DNA from 2 places in the Clostridium algidicarnis genome. Region 2 is predicted to be linked to the other one. Evidence: predicted binding sites of a transcription regulator. Region 2 holds the regulator's gene; the other holds the start of a gene.
What was found. The regulator Rex, encoded in region 2, represses fermentation and respiration genes when NADH is low (regulators of the CRP and FNR family bind a similar motif). The targets are predictions, from matches to a motif close to ATTGTTAANNNNTTAACAAT.

Region 1 (6,709 bases), 1.4 Mb from region 2:
GAGAATATAGAAGATGTGGATGTTCTAATAACTACATATAATTTATTAAAAAGAGATATAGATCTTTTTTGTAATTTAGAATTTGATTATTGTATATTAGATGAAGCGCAAAATATAAAAAACTATAATTCTCAAAATTCCATAGCTTCAAAGAGTATAAAGGCAAGGACAAGATTTGCATTATCAGGTACTCCTTTAGAAAATTCTCTTATGGACCTATGGTCAATATTTGACTTTATAATGCCAGGATATCTTTATGATGAAAAAAGATTTAGTGTTAGATATCAAAAAAGGCTTAAGGAAGAACCAGAAGTTTTGGAGGATTTAAATAGGCTAATAAAACCCTTTATTCTTAGAAGGAAAAAAAGTGATGTTTTAAAAGAGTTACCTGAAAAGATAGAAAAGGTATTACTAGTTAACCTAGAAGAAGAGCAAAAAAAGGTATATAAAGCTTATGCTGATTATGTAGCTCGGCTAATAGAAAAAAAGGTAAAGGATGATGAGTTTAAAAATAGTAAGATAGAGATATTATCTTATATAACAAAGTTAAGGCAATTGTGCTTAGATCCAACAATATTAATGACTGATTATACTGGGGATAGCGGAAAACTTATAGCTTTATTAGAGTTAATTCAAGGGAGTATAGAAGAAGGGCATCGAATATTGATATTTTCACAATTTACTACAGTGTTAAAAAATATAGGTGAAAGAATAAAAGCAGAAGGCATAGGCTTTAACTATCTTGATGGATCTATATCCTCAGAAAAAAGAATAGAATTAGTAAATAGTTTTAATGAAGGTAGGAATGCTGTATTTTTAATAAGTTTAAAAGCTGGGGGCACGGGACTTAATTTAACTTCGGCTGATACTGTAATCCATTTTGATCCTTGGTGGAATCCAGCAGTAGAAGAACAAGCTACAGATAGGGCTCACAGAATAGGACAAAAGAATGTGGTAGAAGTAATAAAAATAATAGCTAAAGGAACCATAGAAGAAAAGATTCTTTTATTGCAAGAAGAAAAGAAAAGACTTATATCAGAATTTATAGGAGATGAATCTTCTAAAGGAGAAGGATTTTCAAGTCTAAATGAAGAAGAATTATTAGGATTATTTAAGTAAAAAGATAAGACTAAGCTGCAAGTGGATTTTAAAACCACATGTAGCTTAGCCTTTTTTAATATTTAAACTTTAATATTACTTGCTTTTAGTTGCCTTTTTTGATTCTTTAGTTTCGAGTTTTACGCTTTCAAATACATCTACATACATTTGCTTAATTTCGCTCATTAATGGATATCTTGGGTTAGCACCTGTACACTGGTCATCAAAGGCTTGTTCAACCATGTCGTCAAGGGTAGCATAGAACTTTTGTGATGATACCCCAGCCTCTGCTATAGTTTTAGGCATGTTAACCTTAGATTTTAGTTCATCTATAGCTTTAATTAACAATTGAACTTTTTCATCTATAGTACTTCCACCTAAACCTAGGTAATCAGCTACCCTAGCGTATCTCCATGCAGCATTTGGATATTTATATTGAGGGAAGGCTGCCTGCTTAACTGGAGCATCGGTAGCGTTGAATTTAATTACTTCATTTATTAAAAGTGCATTAGCAGTACCATGTGGTATGTGGTGGAATGCACCTAACTTATGTGCCATTGAGTGGCAGACTCCTAAGAATGAATTAGCAAAAGCCATACCAGCCATGGATGAAGCATGAGCCATTTTTTCTCTAGCCTTAATATTAGTTGTTCCTTCATTGTAGGCATCTGGTAAGTATTTGAATATTAATCTTATAGATTCTAAGGCCATACCATTAGTATATTCTGATGCTAGTACTGATACATAAGCTTCTAGGGCATGTGTTAATGCGTCTACGCCTGAAGCTGCTGTTAATCCTTTTGGCATACTCATCATGAGTTCTGCATCGACTATAGCCATATCTGGAGTTAATTCATAGTCGGCTAATGGATACTTAATACCTGTTTCCTCGTCCGTTATAACTGCAAATGGGGTTACTTCTGAACCGGTTCCTGCTGATGTTGGGACAGCAACCATCATTGCCTTCTCACCCATAACTGGGAATTTATAAACTCTTTTTCTTATATCCATAAATCTCATAGCAAGATCTTCAAATCTAATATCTGGATGTTCGTACATTACCCACATAATTTTAGCTGCATCCATTGGTGAGCCTCCACCTAATGAAAGTATTACATCAGGCTTGAAGCTTAACATTTCTTCAGCACCCTTTTTTGCAGTTTTAAGTGTTGGATCTGGTTCAACATCTGAAAATATTTTGTAGTCTATTTTATTTTGATCTAGTATATCAGTAACTTTATGAGTGTATCCTAAGTCAAATAATATCTTATCTGTAACTATAAATACCTTCTTTTTATTTAAATCATGTAGCTCTTGTAGAGCTATTGGTAAACAACCATATTTAAAGTAAGTTTTTTCGGGAACTCTAAACCAAAGCATATTTTCTCTCCTCTCAGCAACACTTTTTATGTTAATTAAGTGTTTAGGACCAACATTTTCTGAAACGGAGTTACCACCCCAAGATCCGCAACCTAGTGTTAAAGATGGAGCTAACTTAAAGTTATATATATCTCCAATTGCACCTTGGGATGCTGGCATATTTATTAATGTTCTAGCAGTTTTCATGGCAGCTCCAAACTGGGTAATTCTATCCATTGACTTAACTTGATCTGTATAAAGTATGGAAGTATGACCGAATCCACCTAATTCTACTAGTCTAGCAGCCTTTGTTAAAGATTCGTCAAATGATTTTACTTTGTACATTGCAAGTACTGGTGATAACTTCTCGTGTGAGAATGGCTCTTCAAGCTCTACGGAGTCTACTTCTCCAACCAAAACCTTAGCCACCTTTGGTACAGAAACTCCAGCCATTTCAGCTATTTTAAAGGCTGATTGTCCAACGATATCAGCATTTAATCCACCTTTATCATTTAAAATTATTTTTCTAACCTTATCCACTTCTTCGCCTTTTAATATATAAGCTCCTCTAAGAGCTAGCTCTTTTTTTACTTCCTCATAAACTGAATCCATAACAACTATACTTTGCTCTGAAGCACAGATTACACCATTATCAAAGGTTTTAGAGAGTAATATTGAGTTTACAGCCATTTTTATGTGAGCTGTTTCATCAATTATAGCTGGAGTATTTCCGGCACCAACACCTAAAGCTGGTCTACCTGATGAATATGCGGATTTAACCATGGCAGGTCCTCCAGTAGCTAAGATTATATCTGATTCACGCATTACATTTTGTGATAATTCAACAGAAGGTTCATCTATCCATGCTATTATTCCTTCTGGTGCACCAGCTTTAACTGCTGCATCTAAAACTATTTTAGCAGCCTCAATTGTAGACTTTTTTGCTCTTGGATGAGGACTTATGATTATAGCATTTCTTGTTTTTAAGGCTATTAATGTTTTAAATATTGCTGTTGAGGTTGGATTAGTAGTTGGGACAATGGCAGCTATAACTCCAATAGGTTCAGCAACCTTAGTAATACCAAAGGTATTATCTTTCTCTATTATCCCACAGGTTTTCATATCTTTATATTTGTTGTATATATATTCTGCTGCGAAGTGGTTCTTTATAACTTTATCTTCAACGATACCCATACCAGTCTCTTCTACAGTCATTTTAGCTAGTTTAATTCTTGCGTTGTTTGCGGCCATAGCAGCTTGCCTAAATATTTCATCTACCTCTTCTTGAGTGTATGTTGCAAATAACTTTTGGGCTTCTCTTAACTGCCTAATTCTCTCTGTTAATTCCTTTGAGTTTGTTACTAACATAATTATTCCTCCTAGAATCATATAAAAATTTTGAACTTTCAATTGTTATTTTTTTATCAAACTTCTCTATGAACTCATTTTATTAGATTGTTTAATTTTTGTCAAACTTTTTGTTTATATTTTTAAAGATTATTTGATATATGTGTATTTTGTGCTTTTATTATTTTTTATATTCTTTTAAAAGTTATTTAAATTTATGAAAAGGGAATACCATAAATTATTTAAATATATCTATTATTATAAAAAGAACTGATGTAAATCAATGAGAATTATGGTAAAATATATGCAACATATGGATTGAAAAGGGAGGAAATAATATGAAAAAAAAGCTATCATTAATCCTGTTAATATTGATTTTCCCAGTATTCACCTATGGATGTAGTCAAAAAATAAGTCTTTTAGAAACTAAAGGAGATTATTTTACAGCATATACAAATGATGATATTGGTATAAAGATATCCAATACAATTAAGGAAAAGGAAGATATATATAATATTGTGTTAGATGATTTACAGAAAATCAACAGTTTTTCACCAATACATACGATAGAAATAGATATAGATGAAAAGAATGTTATACCCAAAGTGGAAAGAAGTATTAAATGTAATAGTAGTTTTATAAAGACAGAAGAATTTAAAAAGGAACTTATAAAAAAGTCCTATGATATATATGATAATTGGATTTCAGAAGGGCTTTATGCAAAGATATTTAAGAGAGATGTGGAAGTTCTAGAGTTTCCTGAATACTATGAAGAACATGACTTTTCATTATTTGGAGCAAGATTCTTTGAGCCATTCGTATCTAATAGGGAAATAGAAAATGTACAAGCTGCATCAATAGATTTAGTAGAGTATACAATAAAAAAGGGAAAAAAAGAAGAATTACTGAAAAATCAAGTAGACATATCAGATATTGAAGAATGGGCAAAGGATAAGAATATAGACCTATCTTATCAAAGAAGTATAGAGAGCCTAATGAATAGAATGGAAGCAAATAAATTAAATTCAAATGTATATTTAACTTTAAACACAAAGGAAGATATTAATGGATTTATCATAGATATACAGACTATGGATGAACAATATGATACTGCTAAAAAGATAGAAACGTTTATATTGATGATGGATAAAAATATAAGCAACATAAAAGAAGGAATAAAAAAAGATGCTCCTAATTTTTATAATAACTATAGTGATGCAATAGAAAATATTCCTCTAATACATTATTATTTTGATAATACATTAGAGGTAAATGGGTTTGCATTAACAAAAGAAGGAATAATAAAACTTAAAGATCTAACTACGCAAGTACATGAATTCAGTCACATACTAATAACGGATTCCTTTCTAAATAACAACATAGTAGTAAATGTACCTGAATGGCTAGATGAAGGTATAGCAAATTATTTGGATTATGCATATTCAGACAGATATAAATTTATTATAAAAGGTATTAATGATTTAATGTCCGAAGAAAAACTTAATGAACATGAAGAAAATCTAATAAATAATATGAATACTATATTTCAGGCGAATAATATGGATTTAAGTAATACCACGGAAATTATTACAAATAAAAGTGAACGAATTAAAATGTGCCATATATGGATGGCTTCTGTTTTAAAACATGCAGAAGTTCCGGGTTTTGAATCAGTGATAAAAGATACTGTTTTTCTTTCAAAAGAGCCAAGGAATTCTGAACAAAAATCATGGCCTATGGGCAAAGGAAATTATATTAATTATCACGCTAACCTTAGCTTTACAACTTATTTAATTGAAGAATATGGATTAGAAAAGACTTTATATCTAATGATTGAGGATTTCAGTACATTGACCTATGAAGATCAATTTGGGAAAAGTTATGAAGAACTTAAGGTTGATTGGAGGGAGTATCTTAAAGAGAACATTAAAGATATCGAATTGATACTTTGATATAAAAATTGCAGAAAGGAGGTGAAAAAATGAAATCATTGAATAACATACTATGGAATAAAGATGTAGAGATAGGGGAAGAAAAAGGGAAAGATAATGAATATGTGCCAATGGGGATTGGACAGCCTACTATGTTGACAGATGCTTGTATGTGTAATTATGCTGGTTGTAGTTCCTATCAGTCTGGAATATATGCAGGGGGATGTATTTAGCAAATGAGGAAACTAGAATGATATAACTTAAAAATTACAATAAAATGAACAAAAAGATTGAAGTCTAATCTTTTGTTCATTTTATGTAGTAATAATATTAATTTTTAAGGGGTTATATAATATGAAAAAAAAGATAATATTTATTTTGCTAATACTTGTCGTAACATTATCAATAATTGGATGTGGTAAAGAGGTAAGCTTAGTAGAAACCAAAGAAAAGTATTTCATAATGTATTCAAATGACAATATAAGTATAAAGATATCCAATACAGTGAAGGACAAAGAAAATATCTATAGTATGCTGTTGGAGGATTTACAGAAAATCAACAGCTTTTCACCAATATATAATATAGAAATAGATATAGATGAAAAGAATGTTACACCCAAAGTGGAAAGAAGTATTAAATGTAATAGTAGTTTTATAAAGACAGAAGAATTTAAAAAGGAACTTATAAAAAAATCCTATGATATATATGATAATTGGATTTCAGAAGGACTTTATGCAAGGATATTTAAGGAGGATATGGAAGTTTTAGAGTTTCCTGAATACTATGAAGAACATGACTTTTCATTATTTGGAGCAAGATTCTTTGAGCCATTCGCATCTAATAGGGAAATAGAAAATGTACAAGCTGCATCAATAGATTTAGTAGAGTATACAATAAAAAAGGGAAAAAAAGAAGAATTACTGAAAAATCAAGTAGACATATCAGATATTGAAGAATGGGCAAAGGATAAGAA
Region 2 (6,709 bases):
TAGCTCCAAGCATCATTGATTTATCTATATCCTCTGCACTTGCTATATCTTCTGCAAATATTCCAATTGCTTCATTTATCATAGGTATTAATATTCTGTTTACTACAAATCCCGGAGCTTCCGCAACCTCTACTGGGTCTTTTCCGATAGATATAGAAACTTCCTTTATAGCATTGAAAGTTTCTTCTGATGTAGCCATTCCTTTTATTATCTCCACAAGTTTCATTATAGTTGCAGGATTAAAGAAATGCATTCCTATAACTTTATCTGGCCTATTTGTAGCTGATGCTACCTCTGTAATGGATAAAGATGATGTATTAGAAGCAAGTATAGTTTCTTTCTTACATATCTTATCTAACTCTTTAAATATTTGTTTTTTAATCTCCATGTTTTCTATAGCAGCTTCAACTACTAAGTCACAATCTTCAGCAAGATTCATATCTGTAGTTCCTGAGATTCTTGAAAGTATAGTTTCTTTATCATCTTCTGTTATTTTACCTTTAGTAACAAGCTTTGTAAGATTCTTATTTATGCCAGCAATACCTTTTTCAACAAATTCGTCCTTTATATCTCTTACTATGACTTCATATCCTTTTTGAGCAAAAGCTTGAACTATACCAGCTCCCATAGTTCCTGCACCAAGTACAAATATTTTTTCCATATAAAAACCCTCCTATATTGAATTTGCTTAGCTAAATTATATATTTAGCTAAGCTTATTTTAGATTATTCTTGCATAGTTTTAAACTGTGATATCATCTCTGGAATTACCTTATTAAAGTCTCCAACTATTGCATAATCTGCAAGTTTCATTATTGGAGCACTTTCATCTTTATTTATAGCTATTATTATATCACTTTCTTGCATTCCAGCTAAATGCTGAATTGCTCCTGATATACCACAAGCTATATAAATATTAGGTCTAACAGTTTTTCCTGTTTGTCCAACTTGGTAATCTTTATCTAACCAGTTTTTCTCAATAGCTGCACGAGAAGCTGCAACTGTTCCTCCCATTGTTTCAGCAAGCTCTTTTAGAAGATTAAAGCTTTCCTTATCTCCAACTCCTCTGCCACCAGCTACTAAAACTTTAGCCTCTGTTATATCTTCTATTTCTTTATGAATCTTTTTAACATCTATAATCTTTGTTCTTATATCTTCTTGTTTTAAATTAGCCTCTATTTTAACTATATTTTTTTCTCTACTTTCATCTTTAATGAGCTTTGCAAACACCCCTGGTCTTATAGTTGCCATTTGAGGTCTATGGTCTGCACACTCAATTGTAGCCATAAGATTTCCGCCAAACGCAGGTCTTGTCATTAATAAGTGCTTTGTTTCTTCATCTATATCCAAAGCTGTGCAATCTGCTGTAAGTCCTGTATTTAATCTAGCAGCTACTCTTGGTCCTAGATCTCTCCCTACAAAGGTAGCACCTATAAATAATACTTCTGGTTTGTATTTATCTACAAGTTCACATATAACTTTCGTATACCCATCTGTAGTATAATCATTTAACAATTCACTTTCTACCTGTAAAACTTCATCTGCACCATAAGCTATAAGAGTTTTTGACAATTCACCTACATTATTACCTAAAAGTAAAGAGGTTAATTTCACACCTAGCTTATCAGCCATTTCTCTCCCCTTAGCTATAAGCTCTAATGAAATCTTTTGAAGCTTTCCATCTCTTTGTTCTGCAAAAACCCAAACGCCCTTATAATCAGCTATATTCATTTATAAATCCCTCCTAAATTTCCTAAGTGTAGATTTAAATATAATGTTTTTCCCTTAGTTTTGAAAATACGTGTTCAACTGCTTCTTTTGCAGGTTTATTTACTATCTCCCCTTGTCCCTTTGCTTCTTTAGTTATAGACTTTTTAACCTTTGTAGGTGATCCAGCAAGTCCCAGTTGGGATTTATCAACATCTATATCTTCTGCTGTCCAAATTTTAATTTCTTTGTTTTTAGATTCATAAATATAATTCGCATGCATATATCTTGGTTCATTTAATTCCTTTATAGCAGTAAGTAAAACTGGAGTTTTCACTTCAATTATTTCATAACCATCTTCTAAAGCTCTATTTACTTTTAATACATTTCCTTCTGCTACTACTTCTTGTACATAAGTAATTTGAGGAATATTTAAATGCTCAGCTATTTCTGGTCCAACTTGCGCTGTATCTCCATCTATAGCTTGCCTTCCTGCAAATATTATATCATAATCAATTTTTTTCAAAGCTCCAGCAAGTGCTTTTGATGTAGCTAATGTATCAGCTCCTGCAAAAGCTCTATCTGTTATAAGTATAGCCTCATCTGCTCCCATGGATAATGCTTCTTTTAATGCATTTTTTGCTTGAGGTGGTCCCATGCTTATAACCGTTACCTTTGCACCATACTTATCTTTTAAAACTAAAGATTCTTCTAAAGCATTTTTATCTTCTGGATTTATTATAGATGGAACTCCTTCTCTTATAAGAGTTCCTGTCTTAGCATCAATTCTTACCGCTGTAGTATCTGGTACCTGTTTTAAACAAACAACTATATTCATCTATGTAGCCCCCTCCTATTTCAATGCATTTCCTGCAATAACCATTTTTTGTACTTCTGAAGTTCCTTCATATATTTCTGTTATTTTAGCATCTCTCATCATTCTTTCTACTGGATACTCTCTTGTATAACCATATCCACCAAATAATTGAACTGCCTTAGTTGTAACTTCCATAGCTACTTCTGATGCAAATAATTTTGCTCTTGCAGCTTCTACTGAAAATGGAAGTCCTTGATCTTTTAAAAATGCAGCATTATAAACTAGATATCTTGCCGCCTCTACCTTAGTATCCATTTCAGCAACCATCCATTGTAGTCCTTGGAAAGCACTAATAGGTTTCCCGAATTGTTTTCTTTCCTTCATATACTTAACACTTTCCTCTAATGCACCTTCCGCTATACCTAAAGCTTGAGCTGCAACTCCTATTCTTCCTCCATCGAGAGTCTTCATTGCAATTCCAAAACCCTTTCCTTCTTGTCCTACTAGGTTTTCCTTTGGAACTATGCAATTTTGCATTACAAGTTCTGTAGTAGATGAGGCTCTTATGCCCATCTTATTTTCAAGTTTTCCTATAGAGAATCCTTCGAAATCCTTTTCAACTATAAATGCTGATATCCCTCTAGTTCCCTTGCTTCTATCAGTCATGGCAAATATTACAAATACATCTGCAACTCCACCATTAGTTATAAATATCTTTGTTCCATTTAAAACATAATGATCTCCATCTAAAACTGCTATGGTTTGTTGACCTGCTGCATCTGTACCTGCACCAGGTTCAGTAAGTCCAAATGCACCTAACTTATCGCCATTTATTAGGGATGGAAGATATTTTTCTCTTTGCATCTCATTACCATATTGGTATATTAAAGATTCACATAAAGAAACATGAGCAGATAATATTATCCCTGTAGTACCACAAGCTTTAGATATTTCTTCTACTGCTAATATATAAGCTAAAGTATCACCCTCAGCTCCACCGTATTTTTTTGGAAAAGGTATTCCCATAAGGCCATATTTACCCATAAGCTTTGCGTTTTCCATTGGAAACTCTTCAGTTTCATCAATTTCACCCGCTATAGGTTTTACTTTTTCTTCTGCAAATTGTCTTGCCATTTGTCTAACTAATTGTTGTTCCTCTGATAATGCAAAATTCATTTATTTTACCTCCTTAAAAGTACATATTAAATTAAGGTTTTATTTATTTTTAAAGTTTTTATCTCTTCTTTCTACAAAAGCTGCCATTCCTTCTTTTTGATCTTCAGTAGAAAAACATTGTCCAAAGGTTTCTGCTTCATACATAAGTGCTGTATCTATATCACATTGCATACCTCTGTTAATAGCTACTTTAGATAGCTTAACAGCTATAGGCGCATTGGCTGCTATAGTATTTGCCATTAATTTAGCTTCTTCCATTAACTTTTCCACTTCAACTACTTTGTTTACAAGCCCAATTCTTAAAGCTTCATCTGCTTTTACCATTCTACTTGTAAATATTATTTCTTTTGCCATTCCAATTCCAACATGTCTTGCAAGCCTTTGAGTACCACCAAAACCTGGTGTTATTCCAAGCCCTACTTCAGGTTGTCCAAACTTAGCCTTCTCTGTGGCTATTCTTATATCACAAGCCATTGCAAGTTCACATCCGCCACCTAGTGCAAAGCCATTTATAGCTGCTATCACTGGTTTTTCAAGATTTTCTATTCTTCTAAAAACCCTGTTTCCGAGTATAGAAAAACCTCTTCCTTCCATGGTATTTAAATCCTTCATTTCTGTTATATCAGCCCCCGCAATAAATGCTTTATCCCCTGCTCCAGTTATAATTACTGAATAAATTTCTTGGTCATTTTCTAAAGTATCAACTAAAGTATCTAATTCTTTCAATGTTTCTGAATTCAAAGCATTCAATGCCTTGGGTCTATTAATTGTTACGATGGCAATATTGCCTTCTTTTTCAAGGATAACATTCTTTAATTCCATGATAATCCTCCCTTTTACTTTCTATAATTTACTTATTGAAAATTATAGAAATTAATGTGCTATTCTCAATTTCCTAATAAGCCATTGTTAATTATCTAACAAGTAGACATAAAAAATAATTGAAGCTCGCACTTCAATTATAATTATAACTCGAATAAGAATTTATTTCAATGATAAATCAAATGATTTTGAATTATTTCATTATTCTATTTCCATTTCCTTTTCATTTTCTTTTTCATGAATGAGATATGTAAGAGTTAATAAGCTTTCACTAAGATGAACATTTTCTACAACTGTGTCCTCTGGTACTACAAGGTCTACTGGTGCAAAGTTCCAAATCCCCTTTACTCCGTTATTAACAAGTATGTCACATACTTTTTGAGCGTTTACCGCTGGTACACATATTATTCCTATATTTATAGTATTTGACTTAATGTATTGTTCTAATTTATCTATATCGTCTATAGCTATATCTCTTATTTTTATTCCTGAAAGCTTAGGATTAGCATCAAATATAGCTTCTAATTTAAAACCTAACTTTTCGAATCTATTATAATTTGCTATAGCCTGACCTATATTACCTGCACCTACTATAACTGTTTTATACTCATTTGATAATCCTACTATTTCACTTATTTGAGCATATAATTCTCTTACATTGTATCCATATCCTTGTTGACCAAAGTCTCCAAAACAATTTAGATCCTGCCTTATTTGTGAAGCAGTAAATCCTATCTTCTCACTTAATTCTTTTGATGATATCCTGTCTACATCGTTTCTAAGTAATTCACTAAGATATCTATGATATTTTGGTAATCTTTTTATTACCGCCATAGAAATACTCCTTTTTTTATCCATGATTACACCTCTTTAACTAAATTTAATAACTTATACTAAGTTACAACGTTTTTAATAATAATTATATAAATATCTTCTAATTCCTTTGCATTATAATTACAGAGATAAATAAAATTATTATTTTTGTGAAAATATATTCTATAATAAATCAAATTCAAACTCAAATATACTTAACTCTAATAAATTTAAATTAATAGATACAACTTCAAATAAGCTTATACCTACAATCTATAAGATAAAACAAAGAAAAATAAAGTAAAATTTATTGTGAATAATTAAATTTAATATAATATACACCAAGTATTCTATCACAAGTTACCTTGTGATTACACAAAAAAATATAATAATTTATAATTTACTTGCTATTATACATGTTTTTACATTGAAAATATATAGTTTTGCTTATACTTTCGTAATTTCATTGCTTATATTATTAAATATACCTGCAAATTCTTAACAAATTGTTATAATACTTATTATTTATTTAATAAATTACTTATAAAACACATTTTGTAGATTAATACTTTATATAATTATTGACCAATGTTTATTAATATATGCAAAATTATATTATAGTTATTAGTTAATGATATAATATAATTAAATTTATACAAATAATAATTTTGAAAGGTTTCATGATATTTATGGATAAAAATACCGAAAAAACTATTTGGATAATATTGTACTTTTCTTTCACATTAATATTTTTATTGTTGCTTTACTCATCTAATGAAAATAGAGTTATAATTGGATTTTTATCTTCCCTTTTAATAATTTCTGTTAGCATAAGATTATCTATCCTTTATCCAAACCCTAGTAAAAAGTATATAGGTAAATTTTTAATCTTTGTTGATTTAACAGTAGTCTATTTAATCTTTGCAGCTGATACATCTGGTATATCAATTTTATATACCATAATAATTATTATGGATTCTATATTTTTTCACAGCTACACTTTTAGCTTTTTAATTATTGTACTTGGGTATCTCTCTTTTATAATAAACAAAATATCCACTCCATCTTTATACACAAATTTAGGCAATATTTCATTATCCTCTGTAATAGCTTTACTAGGATTTGTTTTTTTATCAAGCATACTCTACTTTTTAAAGGAGCAAATAATTCAAAGATCTAAGCTATCTAATTCAATGAATGAAATAGAAGAAAAAAATATAAAGCTTGAAAAGGCCTATTCTAAATTAAAAGAACACTCAGAAGCTCTCGAAGAAATGGCTGCTTTAAAAGAACGAAATAGAATTTCAAGAGAATTACATGATACAGTTGGTCACACTCTTACTACTGTACTCGTTGAAATTGAAGCTGGTAAAAG

Region 1: a site for Rex is predicted at 3,867-3,886, ahead of adhE (bifunctional acetaldehyde-CoA/alcohol dehydrogenase). Genes of this name have one in related genera too.

The regions. Positions count from the first base shown of each region.
Region 1 is NZ_JNLN01000001.1:1,768,461-1,775,169, forward strand. Features, by position in the region: gene BV55_RS0108540 (DEAD/DEAH box helicase) at 1-1,119, shown strand, start outside; gene adhE (bifunctional acetaldehyde-CoA/alcohol dehydrogenase) at 1,195-3,825, opposite strand; gene BV55_RS0108550 (hypothetical protein) at 4,143-5,756, shown strand; gene BV55_RS0108555 (hypothetical protein) at 5,786-5,968, shown strand; gene BV55_RS0108560 (hypothetical protein) at 6,090-6,709, shown strand, end outside.
Region 2 is NZ_JNLN01000001.1:407,025-413,733, forward strand. Features, by position in the region: gene BV55_RS0102015 (3-hydroxybutyryl-CoA dehydrogenase) at 1-661, opposite strand, end outside; gene BV55_RS0102020 (electron transfer flavoprotein subunit alpha/FixB family protein) at 726-1,730, opposite strand; gene BV55_RS0102025 (electron transfer flavoprotein subunit beta/FixA family protein) at 1,765-2,544, opposite strand; gene BV55_RS0102030 (acyl-CoA dehydrogenase) at 2,560-3,699, opposite strand; gene BV55_RS0102035 (short-chain-enoyl-CoA hydratase) at 3,739-4,521, opposite strand; gene BV55_RS0102040 (redox-sensing transcriptional repressor Rex) at 4,723-5,379, opposite strand; gene BV55_RS0102045 (sensor histidine kinase) at 6,024-6,709, shown strand, end outside.